4 regions of the Trichocoleus sp. FACHB-6 genome follow, and region 4 is predicted to be linked to each of the others. Evidence: predicted binding sites of a transcription regulator. Region 4 holds the regulator's gene; each other region holds the start of a gene.
What was found. Region 4 encodes NtcA, which controls nitrogen genes in cyanobacteria. Its sites were predicted from a motif close to TTTGTANNNNNNNNTACAAA; they were not measured.
Positions count from the first base shown of each region.

Region 1: H6F66_RS13860 (TIGR00300 family protein) is a predicted target of NtcA. The motif match lies at 1,736-1,755, and genes of this name have one in related genera.
Region 2: H6F66_RS02180 (ammonium transporter) is a predicted target of NtcA. The motif match lies at 2,351-2,370, and genes of this name have one in related genera.
Region 3: H6F66_RS10970 (ferredoxin--nitrite reductase) is a predicted target of NtcA. The motif match lies at 2,874-2,893, and genes of this name have one in related genera.

Region 1 is NZ_JACJOY010000073.1:13,086-17,631, forward strand. Features, by position in the region: gene H6F66_RS13845 (NACHT domain-containing protein) at 1-101, opposite strand, end outside; gene H6F66_RS13850 (hypothetical protein) at 270-542, shown strand; gene H6F66_RS13855 (arylesterase) at 830-1,522, shown strand; gene H6F66_RS13860 (TIGR00300 family protein) at 1,819-3,933, shown strand; gene H6F66_RS13865 (Rpn family recombination-promoting nuclease/putative transposase) at 4,157-4,546, shown strand, end outside.
Region 2 is NZ_JACJOY010000013.1:828-5,373, forward strand. Features, by position in the region: gene H6F66_RS02175 (SGNH/GDSL hydrolase family protein) at 1-185, opposite strand, end outside; gene H6F66_RS02180 (ammonium transporter) at 551-2,161, opposite strand; gene purE (5-(carboxyamino)imidazole ribonucleotide mutase) at 2,676-3,197, opposite strand; gene nagA (N-acetylglucosamine-6-phosphate deacetylase) at 3,226-4,437, shown strand.
Region 3 is NZ_JACJOY010000057.1:67,618-72,163, forward strand. Features, by position in the region: gene H6F66_RS10965 (CmpA/NrtA family ABC transporter substrate-binding protein) at 1-1,207, opposite strand, end outside; gene H6F66_RS10970 (ferredoxin--nitrite reductase) at 1,237-2,772, opposite strand; gene H6F66_RS10975 (DICT sensory domain-containing protein) at 3,186-4,546, shown strand, end outside.
Region 4 is NZ_JACJOY010000023.1:32,572-37,117, forward strand. Features, by position in the region: gene H6F66_RS04310 (DUF3084 domain-containing protein) at 1-1,415, opposite strand, end outside; gene ntcA (global nitrogen regulator NtcA) at 1,524-2,195, opposite strand; gene fabI (enoyl-ACP reductase FabI) at 2,535-3,311, shown strand; gene hisB (imidazoleglycerol-phosphate dehydratase HisB) at 3,421-4,062, shown strand; gene H6F66_RS04330 (WG repeat-containing protein) at 4,152-4,546, opposite strand, start outside.

The DNA.
Region 1 (4,546 bases), on a different contig from region 4:
CAGTCATCTAACTCCCATCCATCCGCAAGAGACAGCAAGGCTTCCAGCAATTTGATTGCATTACTCTTAGCAGGTTCTCGCCAGCCAATGTTTCTTGGCATTACTCAAATGAAAAAAAATATTAAGAACTTTTAGCAGCCCAACCCAGCAAGCTTCCCCAAGCTTGTAACCCGCATTATACAAACATTTCCGGCTGCGCTTGGGGAACGTGCGTGGGGAAAAGCCCAAAAAAACAATTCACCTCGTTAACCCACAAACGGGGTGAATCAGTGATTACGCACTCTGAAAAAGATCAACTTCAGCAGCAGGAAACCGATAAGCAAAAAGACAAAGTTCAGCAACGGGAAGCAGTAGAAAATTTGCATGACAACTTCCTTGCACCACAGCTACAAGCTCAAAGACAGGTTCAGCATCAGTCACAGTCAATACAATACGAGACTGTTGTGCAAACATCTCCCAGCGTGTTATTAGTTTTGCTGTTATGGTTCTTTTGTCTGGGGCTTCACATCCGCTATTTGCGCCGGATGAACAATCAGAAATAGCGCGATCGCACATAGTCGCGATTACAAATCGCCGCTACACAATCAAAACCCGACGAGACCAGGTTAAGAAAGTCCGCGATCGCATCCTTCGTTTGTATACCAATTCAAGGGTTGGGTGCGATACATATATAGGGATGCCATGTCCCTACCAAGATGGGGAGAACGTCAGAACCGCGATATATTCCGCCCAACTGAGAAACGCTATATAGCCCCAAGTTTCAACCTGCGGGTTGGATGAATTTGGCAGAATTAAGAGAGTGCCAAAATAGCTTCTCACTCTCCCAAAAATGAAACACCGCCGATGGTATTGGTTCTTTAGTATGCTGTTTGCTTCGTTTTTCGCCGTTACCAGCTGCGCTAGTCAACCCGAAACTGTCAAAAACCTTAAAGCTGGCGCTGGTACGCAAATCATTGCTTTAGGCGATAGCATCACCGCGGGATATGGCGTGGCGCAAACCGAAGCTTATCCCAGCGTTCTCTCTCGTCAGTTGGGTATACCAATTGTAAATCGCGGTGTCAGCGGCGATACAACTGCAATGGCACTTAGTCGCTTGCAAAAAGATGTGATTTCCGCCCAACCTTGGATAGTTATTGTGGGAATAGGTGGAAATGATTTCTTGGGAAGAATTCCCAAAACTGAGACAGAACAGAATTTGCGGCAAATAGTGACAACAATTCAACAACAAAAAGCAATTGTTGTGTTGTTGGGAATGAACCTTAGTTTACCGGAGCTGGGGTTAGCTAGAGATGAATACAACGAACTTGTCCAGCGCGTTGCTAAAGATACACAAGCGTACTTAATTCCAGACGTGCTGAAGGGAATAATCGATAATCCGCAATATCGCCAAGACGATATTATTCATCCAAACGCAGCCGGACAGAAGCTTTTAGCCGTTCGCGTTGCCCAAGGTTTACAGCCATTATTAGCAGATGCTACTTTTCCGAACGCTTTATTGCAATATCGAAAAAGTAATGAATAATTGATAATTGGCATCTCTTAACTAGGTGAGTGTAATTAAACTTACAACTCCCTCTCCTCAAGGAAAACCCGGTTTTTTAGAAGAACCGGGTTTCTCTATTTTTGGTTTAATTTAACAATGAGTTTTTTTAACCAGTAGCTCCTATTTAGTCGCTAAAGTAATAGAATAGGTAGTTGCCTCTGGAGGCGACTTTCATAGCTCAGAGGCAAAAGTTTTGTAGCAAAATTGACAGAATTGGAGCATGGAAAGTCTGTATCCAATAGTATTTCGCATCTAATCCACCTGAGATTTTTTTTATGAGTTCCCCGATCCGCTTTTTGATGTGCGCTCCCGATCATTACGATGTGGATTATGTGATTAATCCCTGGATGGAGGGCAATATTCACAAGTCGTCACGCGATCGCGCCGTCGAGCAATGGCAAAAGCTTCACTACGTCCTCAAAGACCACGCCATTGTCGATTTGGTTAAACCGCAACCCGGTGTGCCTGATATGGTGTTCACAGCCAACGCTGGGCTAGTTCTGGGAGATACTGTCGTTCTCAGTCGCTTCTTCCACAAAGAGCGACAAGGGGAAGAGCCATACTTTAAAGAGTGGTTCGAGTCGCAGGGCTGCACCGTGCATGAATTGCCCAAAGACTTGCCCTTTGAAGGTGCTGGCGATGCGCTGCTGGATCGGGAAGGGCGCTGGCTGTGGGCGGGGTACGGTTTCCGTTCGGAACTCGACTCGCACCCGTATCTAGCAAAGTGGTTAGATATCGAAGTGCTTTCGCTGCGACTGATGGATGAGCGCTTCTATCACTTGGATACCTGCTTTTGTCCCTTGAATGGCGGCTATCTGCTGTATTATCCCCCTGCGTTTGATTCTTACTCCAACCGCGTCATTGAAATGCGAGTCGCGCCGGAGAAGCGAATTGCGATCGCAGAAGCGGATGCGGTGAATTTCGCCTGCAACGCCGTGAATATTGATAGCGTTGTAGTGATGAATAAGGCGAGTGAAAGCCTGAAAAAACGCCTTACCGATGTTGGTTTCCAGGTAATTGAAACGCCGCTAACGGAATTCTTGAAAGCGGGTGGTGCAGCTAAGTGCTTGACGCTGCGGGTGACGGAACCTGTGCGAACGGAAGTTCATGAAGCTGTCTCCGTGGAAAGCCGCACGGTTCGCATAGAAGGACATTTGCTGGACACTGGCTTAATCAACCGGGCTTTAGATTTAGTTGTGGAAAATGGGGGTAGTTTCCAGGTTCTCAATTTCCAACTGGGAGCACAGCGACAAAGTACCTCAAGTGCTGAGGTGAAGGTGTCGGCTCCTTCCCACGAAGTGATGGAAGCGATTTTATCGCAGTTGATTGATTTGGGGGCGGTGGATCTGCCTCAAGACGAGCGCGATGCAAAACTGGAACCAGTGGTGCAAGCGGGTGTAGCTCCCGATGATTTCTACGTATCAACTATTTATCCGACACAAGTACGGGTAAATGGAGAATGGATCAAGGTGCTGGGACAGCGCATGGATGGCGCGATCGCTATTACCGACACTTCCAACGGGATTGTTGCGCGGTGTAAGCTGCTGCGAGATTTAGAAGTTGGCGATCGCGTAGTTGTCGATGTCGTCGGTATCCGCACCGTGCGTAAAACAGAATCGCGGGAAGTGCGAAATACCCAAGAATTCAGCTTTATGTCTGCTGGCGTTTCCAGCGAACGCCGCGTGGAATTGGTGGTTGAGCAAGTTGCTTGGGAACTTCGCCAAGTCCGCGATCAAGGTGGCAAAGTGGTTGTGACGGCTGGGCCTGTTGTGATTCACACTGGCGGCGGCGAACACTTGGCGCATCTGATTCGCCAAGGTTACGTGCAGGCGTTGCTGGGAGGAAATGCGATCGCAGTCCACGACATCGAACAGTCGATGATGGGAACCTCCCTTGGTGTGGATATGAAACGCGGCGTTTCTGTGCGCGGCGGACACCGCCATCACCTGAAGGTAATTAACATGATTCGTCGTTGTGGCAGCATCGAGAAAGCGGTTGAGCAAGGTGTTGTTACCAGTGGCGTTTTATATGAGTGTGTCCGTGCTGGCGTGCCATTCTCCCTCGCTGGTTCCATCCGCGATGATGGCCCTTTGCCAGATACTCAGACGGATATGATTAAGGCGCAGGAAGAATATGCCCGGTTGTTAGAAGGCGCAGACATGATTCTAATGCTGTCGTCTATGCTTCATTCCATCGGTGTCGGAAATATGACCCCAGCCGGGGTGAAAATGGTCTGCGTCGATATTAACCCAGCAGTGGTGACGAAATTAAGCGATCGCGGTTCTGTGGAATCTGTCGGCGTTGTCACCGATGTGGGTTTATTCCTCAGCTTGTTAGTGCAACAGTTGGATAAGTTGACGAGTCCTTATCAAACTGCTCACACTGTTTAATTTACTTGTGGGGTGGACAATAAAAAGGCAAAAGGAAAATATCAAGACTTCTTTTGCCTTTTTATATCAAATGCGGTTTATTGCTGATAAAAAAAGAACCCCAACCCCTGTTTGCAAGCAAACAGGGGAGCCAGAGCCGCAGGCGATGGACAGGTGGGGTTCTTCTTAATTACGGGTAATCAACCGGATTTGATATTATTGCTCATCTTTATTTCTAAAACTGGTGAAAACCGACTCGATTTTCTATCAACTATTTCAACAGTTTCCCGGCATCTTCTTTGAACTCATCGGACAACCTCCCTCAACAGGCGATGCCTATGAATTCAAATCAGTAGAAGTTAAACAAACTGCCTTTCGCATCGATGGCGTATTTCTACCTGCTGAAGATTTGCCCGACCAGCCTATTTACTTTGTAGAAGTACAATTTCAACGCGATACCAGATTCTATCAGCGTTTTTTTGGCGAAACATTTCTCTACCTTTCTCAATATGAACAATCTAACGATTGGCGGGGAGTAGTTCTGTTTAAAACTAGAAGCCAAGATCCAGGCGTAAAGCCACAGTATCGGGAGTTACTGACAAGTCCGCGAATCAGGCGGATATATTTAAATGAA
Region 2 (4,546 bases), on a different contig from region 4:
AAAGCCACCCATTGTTGATAAGACAACTGGTGGCGTTGTCCTAAGGTTGGTTGGGGAGCAAGGGTTTTACTCATCAGGCTGGTAGAGAGATCCGGCGGGGTTTGCATCTGCGATGTAGAATCGCTAGCTTGAAATCTGGCTGGTAGCCACCGATCCCGATTCAGCAACAGGATCGTTGTTAGCATTAGCAGCCCATTAGTAGCCAGGGAGATGAAAGCCCAAGCCGGAATCAAGGTTTTGGAGCGGGTAGACACACTTCTCAAATTCAGCAGAGTTTGAATTTGATTTTAAAGGCTATCAGCAATAAATTTGTTTAGTTTCACTCACTCGTAAAACTCATCCCCCCTGCGAATTCCTCTCCATCATGTTTGGTGATAGCCATCCCTTGCATTTAGGCTTCTGGTTCGGGTTGCAGACCGACTGTAGCATTTAGGATTTTGAGAATGATGAAGATGCCAGAGCCATAATATACGCGATCGCTCCCAGAAAAAGAAAAAGGCAAAAGAAAAAATTCTTTTGCCTTTTCCCTTATACTTATTATCCTTTGCCCTTACTTGGCATACTCTCCCGGTGAATTTGGCATTCCACCGTGCTTACCAGTATCAGCAAAACCACCTGCGCCTGTCTCTTTGACAAATCCGCTGTAGGCTTCCATACCGTGTTCGCCGATATCCAAGCCTTCAAACTCCTCTTCAGGCTTAACTCGGATACCAAGGGTTGCCTTAAGCACCATCCACAAGATTGTACTCAGTAGAACTGTCATGCCGCCTACTGAAACAACGCCAATCAGCTGAGTGATGAACTGTCCAGGGCCACCACCCAAAAGTAACCCTTTCGCTGGGCCAAGACCTTCGCCGTACCAGGAGTAGACACCAGGGCCGACACTGAATAGACCCACTGCCAAACTACCCCAAATACCACAGACAAGGTGAACCGAAGTAGCACCCACTGGGTCATCAATCTTCCGCTTGTCAAAGAAGGTGACAGCAAAAACTACCACAACTCCGGCAATCAAACCAATTATCAAAGCACTACCAATGCTGATGAAAGCACAGGCGGCTGTAACCCCCACCAAGCCAGCCAAGATGCCGTTGATAATCATCGACAGATCCGGCTTACCAAGATACAACCAAGCTGTAACTGTAGCGGCGATTCCACCCGCAGCTGCCCCCATGTTGGTTGTCAGGGCAATGTGGGTAATGGCATTGGGATCGGCAGCCATTGTGGAGCCTGGGTTGAAACCAAACCAGCCCAACCAGAGAATTAAACAGCCCAAGGTAGCAATGCTTAGATTGTGACCTGGGAAAGCAACACTCTGCCCGTCTTGATATTTTCCTAGCCGCGGCCCTAAGAATGCGGCTCCCATCAAAGCTGCCCAACCACCAACCGAGTGAACTACAGTTGAGCCGGCAAAATCCCAAAATCCTCGCGATTGTAGCCAGCCACCACCCCAAATCCAGTGTCCGGTGATTGGGTAGATAATACCTACGAGTATGAGGCTAAAGATTAAGAAGTCAACAAACTTAATCCGTTCCGCAACTGCTCCAGAAACAATTGTGGCGGCGGTTCCGGCAAATACTAGCTGGAACAAAAACTTAGCAGCTAGAGGGACACCAGCCCATTTGAGAGAGCTAAAGACGCCTTGATAGGCATCGTTTGTGGCGGGACTGTTATCGGCTCCACCTAAGAAAAATCCATTGAGTCCGATGAAGGGGTTACCATCTCCGAACATCAAGCCAAAACCAATTGCCCAAAAAGCAACGGTAGCCAAAGCAAACACGATCAAGTTCTTGGCCAGAACGTTGACGGCGTTTTTCTGGCGGCAAAAGCCAGTTTCCAACATACAAAAACCAGCGTTCATAAAGAACACTAGGAAGGCAGCGATCGCTACCCACAAAGTATCCAATGCTACCTTTAGCTCCGCCGTTGTCGGGCCAGCGGCTGCCGGAGCATCTTGAGCAACTGCCGAGTAACCCCACAGCATCACAATGACTGTAGCTATAGGAATGCAAGCTTGCCAACTCGGAGTTAACCTCTTAACAGCAGTCTGTAACTGCTTCCACATCATGGCGCTCCGAGGGGAGTAAGGTAGCCCATTTGAAGAAAGTCGCTTACTTTTAGTCCTCGACTTCTTCTTTTTTATCTTTAGTCTAGAGATCATCAGTGCAGTTTCCTTGCCGCTTAAAACACATCCAACAGTTTCGCAATCGGGGTAAATCTAGCCCTCTGAAGCGGTAAATGACCTATTTGTAGAAACAACCCCACAGGGATTCAAGACGCTATTGGCGTTTGGAAAAATTGTAATTTTGCCTTTTAAGTCCTTAGATTTTGTATTTTCTTCATTACAAATTCTGTATAATAGAATACAAATACTTATGTCAGACTTTAGAGAGTTGACCAAAAAAGGATTTTCCCAAAGTCCTAGCCATAGGCAGTTGTAGCCTGTAGCTAAAATATATCTTTAGGAGGATGAACAAATTTTAGAATAAAATACTACAGTATCTTTCACTCATTGAGTGTAAATTTTTATAGAGAACCGATTAGGTAAAAATTTTTAATAATTCTTCTGATTGCCGCACAAAAATGTTGTACGATTTTGATTGAATCGTGCAACGCTTAAATTTATAAAACTTGCTACCGGCAAGGGTTTCACAATCCTTGCATAAGAATTCCTATTAAAGCATTTCCTTTAAATACTGCTTGTAGCCCAGTTCCTCTAACCGCCCTTGCTTTTCCATAACAGATTGGGCTAAATTTTGGCGATACTGCTGGACTCGTTCTAGTAATTCTGGCTGGTGGGAAGCTAATATTTGCACAGCCAATAAACCAGCATTCTTAGCATTGCCAATAGCGACAGTAGCGACGGGAATTCCCCCTGGCATTTGCACGATGGAATAGAGAGAATCGACACCCTGCAAATGACGGCTAGTTACTGGCACTCCAATCACAGGCAAGGGTGTTAAAGCAGCAACCATTCCCGGCAGATGGGCAGCGCCACCAGCACCAGCGATAATAACTTTAATACCGCGTTGGTGGGCGTGTTGGGCATATTCTACCATGCGTTCAGGGGTGCGGTGGGCGCTGACGATCGCTACTTCGCAGTTAACGCTGAATTCTTCACAGACTGCGATCGCGTCTTGCATAGTGGGCAAATCGGAATCGCTGCCCATGATAATACCAACTAGGGGTTGAGTCATGCGATTTTAGATTTGGGATAATCGAATTGTGAATATTATCAACGTTAGACTGCCTGGATATCAAGGATTACAGGAAATTTCCGTTACACAAGGCACAATTGAAAGAATCTCACCGATGCGCGTCTTTGAAAAAGGAATGCGATCACCAGATGGACTCTTAGATGTAGGAGGCGAGTGGCTTTCTCTGGGAGGTGTGGATTTGCAGATTAACGGGGCGCTAGGGTTAGCATTTCCAGAGGTTAATTTAGAAAATAGCCATAAAATACCCGAAATTTCTAAATTATTGTGGGAACAGGGTGTAGATGGATTTTTGCCCACTATCGTCACGACATCAGTAGAGAATATACAGCGATCGCTATCCATTTTCGCTGATGCCTCCGCCCAGCAGAACGATAAAACCAGCGCCCAGATTTTGGGAGTTCATCTAGAAGGGCCATTTCTGAATTACCAAAAGCGCGGCGCACACCCAGCAGAGTATTTATTGCCCCTGACAATTGACAACGTGAAGCGAATCTTAGGGGATTACGCCAGTATTGTCAAAGTAATTACCTTGGCACCAGAATTAGATGAAACTGGAGAAGCAATAGAGTATTTGCGATCGCTTGGCATTACCATCAGTCTCGGACACTCCCAAGCTACAGAAACACAAGCGCAACGTGCCTTTAACACGGGTGCAACAATGGTGACTCATGCCTTCAACGCCATGCCCAGTTTACATCACCGAGAACCCGGATTACTCGGAGCAGCAATCGTCCATCCTGACGTAATGTGTGGTTTAATTGCCGATGGTCAGCACGTCTCCCCGACAATGATCAAGATGCTGCTATGCGCCAGCAACTACGAAAAAGGCATATTTTTAGTTAGCGACGCATTATCACCATTGGGGCTACAGGACGGTATTTACCCGTGGGATACTCGGCAAATAGAAGTAAAAAATGGTACAGCAAGACTACCAGATGGCACCCTTTCCGGGACAACATTACCGCTGTTGGTCGGAGTGCAGAATTTAGTCAAGTGGGGGTGTCAAATAGAGGATGCGATCGCTTTAGCAACCATAGCACCCCGTCGCGCCATAGGGTTGCTTAAAGAACCATCAAAACGCGATCGCCAAAAAAACAATCAAACCAGCCCCTACCTCAGCCAATCCGTCAATCAACTGCTGCGCTGGCATTTAGATGAATTCGGCGAACTCACATGGAAACGATTACAACCCCGTCCCGTCAACCGGGAGAGGCTTTGATACGGCTACCGACTCATCTCTTCCTCTGCGTTCTCCGTGCCTCTGTGGTTCATTTCACACTGCTGATTTGCAGCCTACAAAACTCTTCCTCTCTTCCTCCCTTGTCCTT
Region 3 (4,546 bases), on a different contig from region 4:
TCCACAAATCTTCGCGGTTTACTTTGTCCACGAGTTCCTTAAGATTTGTGTCAGCGGGAATGTTGCCCCAGCGAATGTTTTCAGTTAAGAACCAGGTGTCATGACTCTTGTAAGGATAAGAAGCATTATCTGCCCAGAACTTCATCTGTAGCGGGCTACCCGTAACCACTGGACGACCGTCGCCGTAGTCAATATTGCCTTTAGAACGCTCGATAATATCTTTGGCTGGCACCTTGAACCACTTCGCCTGGGAGACAATTTGGCACATCTCCTCTTTGTTTTCTGCTTTGTCGCACCATTGCTGGGCTTCCTGTACCGCCATCAGCAACGCTTTGGCAGAATTGGGATTTTTATCCACCCAATCTTGTCGCATGGCAAAAGCTTTCTCTGGGTGGTCTTTCCACAGTTCACCTGTCACTAATGCGGTGTAACCCTGTCCCTGGTTAACTAACTGCGCGTTCCAAGGTTCACCTACGCAGAAGGTTTCCATGTTGCCCGTTTTCATATTTGCCACCATCTGCGGCGGTGGGATAGGAACAACAGAAATATCCTGGTTAGGATCAATACCGCCAGCGGCTAACCAGTAGCGCATCCATAGGTCGTGGGTGCCGCCAGGAAACGTAATCGCAGCTTTGAGGTCATTTTTACCACCTGCTTTGGCTTGAGCAAAGGCTTCTTTCAGCCCCTTGCTTTCTAAACCAACTTTTGCATCTTTGTAAGTATTGGCAATGGAAATCGCCTGACCGTTGGTATTCAACCGCGCCAAAATGTACATCGGTACGGGTTGCTTGTTCTTGGTCTGGCCCAAGGTCATGAAGTAAGGCATGGGGCTTAAGATATGCGCCCCATCAATACCACCGCCTTGAGAGCCTATTTCCAAGTTGTCGCGAGTTACGGGCCAAGAAGCTTGCTTGAGGATTTCGACACCTGTCATGCCGTACTTATCGAATAAACCCTTTTCTTTGGCAATAATCAGGGGTGCGGAGTCGGTAAGAGCGATGAATCCTAACTTGGCGTTGGGTGTTTCTACTTTTGGTGCGTTAGCCGCTAGGGTGGCGGCGGGTGAGGAACCTGAAGCACCTGATGTGGAGCTATTGGCGCTTGTGGAGGTGTTGGTAGGGCCAGAGCTACAGCCATGAGCGAGTAAAGATGCAGCTGTAGCTGCTCCTGCGGTGATGATGAATTGCCTTCTGGAAAGTCTGGTCATTTTGTTTCTTTGTTGTTGCTAATTACTGACTAATTTTTGATTTCGGCTTTGAATTGCTGGATGAGTAAATCGCGCAACACTGGTTTGAGGTCTTCGCAGGGAATGCTTTTCTGAACGCAGGTGCCGAGTTCGGCTTCTTTACCTACTTTGCCGCCCATGTAAAGATCCACACCTTCAACGGTTTTGCCGTTTTTGCGTACCTTTGTCCCCATTAAACCGATGTCAGCAACTTGCGGTTGGGCGCAGGAGTTGGGGCAACCTGTCCAGTGAATTCGCACGGGTTGGGTTAGGGAAAGTTCTGCTTCTAGCTCCTGAATCATTGCCACAGCGCGGTTTTTGGTTTCAATCAGGGCAAAGTTGCAGAACTGTGACCCGGTGCATGAAACAAGTGCTTTTGTCAAAGGTTGGGGACTGGTGGAGAATTTTTCTAAGAGGGGTTCGGCTAGGAATGCCTCCATCCTTGAGTTTGGGATGTTGGGGATGATGACGTTTTGTTCAACGGTGAGGCGAATTTCGCTGCTGCCGTAGACTTCAGCTATTCGGGCGAGGTCAAACATATCTTGGGCAAACAAACGCCCGACGGGAACGTGTAAACCGACGTAGTTTAAGCCGGGTTGCTTTTGAGGATATACGCCGAGGTGGTCGCGTTTTTCCCAGTCAATTTCGTCTTTTTCGACTGCTGGTTGCAGTGGTTTACAGAGATATTTTTCTACTAATGCCCGGAAATTTTCGAGTCCAAGTTCATCGATAAGCCACATCAACCGGGCTTTTTGCCGATTGGATCTGGGGCCTTGGTCGCGAAAAACTTCGAGAACTGCTCTGGATACATCTACAACATCTTCGGGAGGCACCCAGGTATTTAGGGGAATTGCTGCGTCGCAGCGTTTTGCGGAGAAGAAGCCACCGACGAGAATGTTAAACCCGAAGGTGCCGTTTTTGAAGGCGGGGACGAAAGCGAGGTCGTTGATTTCGGCGTGAACCGAGTTGTCGCGACAACCTGCGATCGCTATATTAAATTTTCTCGGCAGATTCGAGAAGGCTTTGTTGCCTTCCCCCTTACTGGTAATCATGTCCTGAACTTGCTGCACAAGTTCTCTGGTATCGAACAATTCATCCGCATCAATTCCCGCTACTGGCGAACCAGTGATGTTGCGAACGTTGTCCATCCCAGACTGGACGCTAGTTAAACCGACTTGGTTAAACCGATTGAAAATCTCTGGCAGATCCTCAATCCGGATTCCCCGCAGTTGAATGTTTTGCCGAGTGGTAATATCAGCATTGCCATCTTCGCCATACTGTTGCACGACTTCAGCTAACACCCGCATTTGACTAGCTGTGAGAATGCCGCTTGGCATCCGCAGCCGCATCATAAACTTTCCGGGAGTGACTGGTCGAAAGAACACACCCACCCACTTAAGACGGTGGTCACGGTCTGTTTCGTCCATCGCCTCCCAGCCAATGCGGGCGAAGTGTTCCAGTTCTGACTTTACTGCCAGACCATCTTTTTCGGCTTTAAATTTTTCAAACTTGTTCAGACTTGCTGTTGGCGTGGCTGTGCTTGTCATGGGTGTGTCCTCATTACTTAGCGCTCAACTGCCCCCAAACCGATTTCAGGTGTTTCGTCAATCGCTCGTTGATGATAAGTTATGCGGACTGACTGAGGAAATTCGTATACAAAGTTACAAAATATTAATGTAAATGAAGTTTCTGCATAATTGTTATGCTAATTTGACATCAGCTCCTACTTAAGAAAGATTGATAAGTAGGGCTGATTATGGTTATAAAGGCTAAAAATTAGAGGATGGAGAGTGAGGAAAGAGAAGGTATAAGATTTGTTAATTAATAACTGATAAATAATAACTTTCTTTTTTGCTACCTAATGTGTAGCAAATAAATACAGAAACCCTATTTAAAAGTTAGAATGCAGCGCTGTTTTGTACGATAAGCATTAGAACGGGTACAAAACTCGGCAAAATTAATGATCATACCGACTTCTGTGCTGACAGAGCTGCTCTGGGCCCTGCCTCACCTGCGAACCCAAATGTATTTCAAGTCTTCCTTAACGGCACTCTCTCATGCTATGGAAGACCAAATTCTGGCATCTTCAGACAAGCATCTGGTGATTGCCAGCTTCCAGCGAGAGCGTTTCTATCGTCAGGAGGCTCATCGGTATCGACGGATTGCCGAACGGACGGATCAGGTATATGTGATGGCGGCACCGGAAACATCCTTTACCAGCGGATCGGGCTTTTACGAGACTGTGGCTTTTGAGCCTGAGGACGGCTTGGGTAAAGAATGGCACTTAGTGGTGGTAGGACAGCACTATGCCACCTGCTTAGTGTGTCGGGAAAGAACAGCTGAAGAAGCAAAAGTTAAGAGGCAAGAAGCAAGAGGAGAGAAGTCCCGCCTGTCAGCTCCTTTGGAGATGGACACAGCCCGCCGATTTGAGGGAATCTGGAGTTTTGATCGGCAAGTAAGCTGTACTGTTGCTGGATTATTATTGAATCGGATTTTACAGTATCGCCCGGAGTTGGAGGAGAAAATCGCTCAAGCGCAAAACGCTTACGGCATTGCTTCGGTAGCACGGGTTGTAGGGGTTGGGGCGAATTTATTAACTCAAAATGCAACAGCCACCAACCCCGATCCGTTTGTTGAGTGCCTGCTGACTTACTTGCAAGCTGGGCAGTATAAACTGCTAAAAGCTTATCGCTCTATTTCTGCTCAGGAACGCAAAGAGCGTTTGGTAAACTCAATTACCGCTGCCATCCGCCGGGGTAGCAATACAGGACAGCCGCTACATCCGGATGAAATTCTGGAAGTGGCAGTGCAGGAGTTGGGTCAGGCTTTGTCTGCTTCTCGGTGTCTAATATATCGGGTCTCAACGGATACAGCTACGACAATTAATCATGAATTTTTGGGGGTGAGTGGTAGCGGGGATTCTCGACTTGTCTCTACGCTAGGTCAGGCTTGGCCTTTGGAGAATAATCCTCTGTTTCAGGAAGTTGTACAGAAGCGAGAACAAGTGTATGTAGCTAATACTCATACAGATTCTCGGATTGTCGGGGATGGGTTGAAATCAGGCTCTAATAGCCAGCTGCAAGCTATTGTGAGCAATTTTTCTATTTCTTCCTGGCTAATGGTACCAGTGCTGTATCAGGATCGGTTGCTGGGGATGGTGGAGTTGCATTATTGCGGCGGGACACCGTATGAGTGCGAGGAAGATGAACTGGAATTGGTGGAAGCGATCGCTACTCAGATCGGTGGTGCTTTAATTCAAGCTGAAGCCTACGCTAACCTGCAAGACCTCAACCAGCAGCTAGAAGCCCTCGACCGCACCCG
Region 4 (4,546 bases):
CGATTGGCTCGGAACTGAGATGCTCCCAAGAGCAGATCGATCTGCTGCCGGATTTGTTGGTCGTTCATAGTTGAAGGGTCGGCAGATGTTGCGGCGATGATATCACCACCACTGAACACAATTTTATTCACTGTCGCGTCTGCAAAGACTTGTACGTCTTTTTCGCCTTGGACGTAGTTGCCAGCCGAGAAAATTCGCACCAGGTAGGGGCGACCATCTTTAATTTGGTTAAGCAGTTGGTCTACCTGGGCTTGGGTAATTTGCACTACGCGCTCATTCACCATCTTGTTGTTATTGTTGTTACCAGGTCGCGTAGCTTTCATTGCTGTGCGATTTGCTTCTCGTAAAAGCTGATCTATAACCTGACGGGCGGCGGCGGGATCGACAATGCGGAAGACACCAAAAGCCAGAACTTGACCGCGCTGGAGCGCGACGTTACCTTGACGCAAGGCTTGATAGGATTGGTAATACTGTTCCAGGTCTGCTACTTCCTGCTCTAGGGCAGCTTGTTGTTTTTCTATTTCCTTGAGGCGAGTTTCGCGCTGGGCAATTACTTGATCTCGTGCGGAAATTTCCTCATCAAGTTGGGCGAGGGCTGTGTCTCGCTTGGCGATTTCTCGATCGCGTTGGTCAATGCTGTTTCTCAGGTTGGAAATTTTTTGATCAAGTTCCGCCAAGGCTTGGTCACGAATGGCAATTTCCCGATCGCGTTCTGTGATGGCTTGGTCAAGCTTGGCAATTTCGCGATCGCGTTGAGTAACTTGGCCCTTGAGTTGGGTAATTTGAGCCTTTACGCGATCGCGCTGCTTGATTAGTTCCTGACGTTCCCCTTGGAGTTGTTGAATTTCCGAACGTAGATTTACCGCTTGTCCAGAAACATTTTCCAGCTGTTGCTGGGTTTTCTCAAAGCTAGCCGCAACGCTTTTAAGTTCGCGCTCTGTCTTACTCAGTTGTGCCTCTGTCTGGGCTTGTCTGCCTAGTGCTGCCGCCAGAGACTTATTAATGGCATCCAGACGCTTCTGGGCGGCTTGCTGCTCGGTGCGGGCTAGTGAGAGTTCGTTTTCAGTTTGTTGTTTCTGGGCTGCAACTTTGGAGAGTTCGCTTTCAGTTTGTTGTTTCTGGGCTACAGTTTCGTCAAGCTCCCGACGAGCGGTTCTGAGTTTTCGCTGAATTTCATCAACTTGAAACACGCCTGTGCGTAACGGCTTGCTGGTGGCAAATAGGATCGTCAGGGTTGAGGCGGAAATCATCAAACCTGTAAGAATTGTAACTAAGACCGCAGTTTTCTTGGGACGCAGATTGAACAGACTCAGCCGCGCTTTTCCCACGCGAGTGCCAATGCGATCGCCCAAGGTGGCGATCGCACCACCCAATACCAAAATCGATAAAATTAAGACCAGCGCACTGGTGGCCATTTTCCAGCTTCAGCTATCACCTCTCAAGCTTAAGCATAAAGGCTTTTTTATGATAGACGCTGGTACTTCAACTATTGATTAACAAAAGCTGACAGTGCAAAAGATGTTTTAGGTGAACTGCTGGCTCAAAGCTACCGGGTTATGAACGGTAATTTTTTTCTTATTGATAGAAATCATTTTCTCGGAGCGTAAATCTCCCAGTAACCGGGTGACTGTAACTCTTGTGGAACCAATTGCTTCTGCGATCGCTTGGTGAGAAAGCTTCAGATCAACTGTAATTCCATTGGGGCCTGGAACGCCAAAATCTCGACAGAGAATCAACAAAAAACTCACCAATCGCGATCCCATATCCCGGTGCGCCAAAGTCTCAATCATCATCTCTGTTTGCAAGATCCGCGATGAAAGCCCCCGCAGCATCAACATCGACAATTCTGGATTATCCTTGAGCGCTTGCTCCACCTGTTCAATTGGTGCTGAAAGCAACTCCACAGGCGTAAATGCTACTGCGTGATAAAATCTGTCTGACCGATTCCCGGTAATCAACGACAGTACGCCAAAGACGCTGTTTTCTCGCAGCAGCGCCACTGTAATTTCTTCCCCAGCTTCGTACACGCGAGACAGCTTCACAGCTCCTTTGAGCAAAAAATATACCCGTTCAGCCGGGTCTCCGGGGAAAAAGATAGTTTTGCCCCGATCAAAGGTTTCCACCACTGGCGGAAACGCCCCACCTCCGATTTGACGGAACACAGCTGCTAACGGTCTATCTTGCGTCACTACCACTTCCTTTATCCTTATTGCTGCCCTAGAAACTCTTCTGGGAATTACAACCGACTGTGAGAAATTTCTGACTTTAGACACTGATAAACTGACTCTTAGGCAGTTTTTTGTGCTGCTTGATACATAATTTTAAAGTTCTTTTATCCTCCAAGTTTTTCCAAGTGCCTCAACCCCACGGCGCAAATCAGACTGTTAAGGAAAATGTCTATATCTTGACAATACCTGTTTGATAAGCTGGGATGCAGTTTGAGTCATGTTGAGTAAGCTTCGATCCGGACGCAAGCTATCTTAATTACCGCCCTAAATCGGATATTCTCTAATATTGCCTTCAAAATTGACATCATGCTAGATTTATCAGGAAAAAATGCCCTAGTTACTGGCATTGCCAACAACCGCTCAATCGCTTGGGGTATTGCCCAGCAGTTACACAAAGCTGGTGCAAATTTGGGAGTTACTTATCTACCAGACGACCGAGGACGCTTTGAGAAGAAAGTCGCCGAATTGGTAGAACCTCTCAACCCCAGTTTGTTTTTACCTTGCGATGTTCAGAATGATGACCAAATTCGTTCTACATTTGATGCCATCCGCGATAAGTGGGGCAGGCTAGATATTTTAATCCATTGTCTTGCTTTTGCCAACAAGGACGATTTATCAGGTGATTTTAGCAACACCACTCGCGCTGGCTTCACCCAAGCTTTGGAAATTAGCACCTACTCGTTAGTTCAACTGGCTGGGGCGGCGAAACCACTGATGACAGAAGGCGGCAGTATTGTCACGCTTACTTATTTGGGCGGCGTTAAGGTGATCCCCAATTACAATGTCATGGGCATTGCTAAGTCTGGCTTGGAAATGAGCGTGCGTTATCTAGCCTCGGAGATGGGGCCTGCTAATATTCGCGTGAATGCAATCTCAGCTGGGCCGATCCGCACTCTAGCATCATCGGCGGTGGGTGGCATTCTGGATATGATCCATCATGTTGAGGAAGTAGCACCACTGCGGCGAACTGTGACTCAGACAGAAGTAGGAAATGCTGCTAGTTTCTTGTGCAGCGACTTGGCAAGTGGGATTACGGGTCAGGTGCTGTATGTAGATGCTGGGTACGAGATTATGGGAATGTGATGTAGGGGCTGGGGATTGGGGACTGGGGAAAGAATCTAACTTACCCCATTCCCTAGCTCGATAGCATAGAATAATAAACTTACTTGTTTCTTGTTAGTGAGCATCTGCTATGCAGACAAGCGATCGCGTTTCCACCACTCCGCACCTTGAACAATTTTTATCACCTCGCACGGCTACGGTTGCACGTAAGACGGGCGAAACTGATGTCTTGGTGACAGTAAACTTAGACGGGAATGGGACTTGCAACGCCAATACGGGCATTCCCTTTTTGGATCATATGCTGCATCAAATTGCCTCTCACGGGCTGATTGATTTGGATGTAGCCGCGAAAGGGGATTTAGAAATTGATGACCACCACACCAACGAAGATGTGGGGATTACGTTGGGAATGGCGTTCGGGAAAGCACTAAGCGATCGCAAGGGAATTGTTCGCTTTGGTAATTTCCTCGCCCCCTTAGATGAGGCTTTGGTGCAGGTGGCGTTAGACTTTTCTGGTCGTCCTCACCTCAGCTATGGCTTACAAATTCCCACCCAGCGAGTCGGGACTTATGACACTCAGCTGGTGCGAGAATTTTTTGTAGCGGTGGTGAATCATAGCCAGATGACGCTGCACATCCGACAGTTGGATGGGATTAATTCGCACCACATTATCGAAGCGACCTTTAAGGCGTTTGCGCGTAGTCTTCGTATGGCTATGGAAATCGATCACCGTCGTGCTGGTACGATTCCCAGTTCCAAAGGGGTTTTGTAGGTTTTCAGGGGATAGTTCAGTTCGGGAGAATTAGCTTAGGTTGCGATCGCGCTTCGCAAGAGTGAACTTTCTCCTGCATCTACTGGGTATTACTTGAGGGGATTGGCAATATAGCCATACTTGTTGCCAATTTTTACTTTCGCCAACCCTTCAGAAAAAGGCAAAGCGCTATCAAATTGCGGCTGGATTACAAACTTTCCAGTTTTATCAACATAGCCCCACTTGCTGCCCCTTTTTACAGATACCAGCCCTTCAGAAAAGTCATAAGTGTTATTAAATTGCGGTGCAATCACAATGTTTCCCGCCTTGTCGATATAACCAATCTGATCTGCGATCGCTATCCCCGCTAGTCCTGTGTAAATGCTACCAGCCCAATGAAATTGGGGCGCAATCACGAAGTCTCCCGTCTTATCGATATAGCCCCATTTGTTGTCAATTGATATCGCCGCTAACCCTTCGGAAAAAGGTTTAGCTTCATCAAATT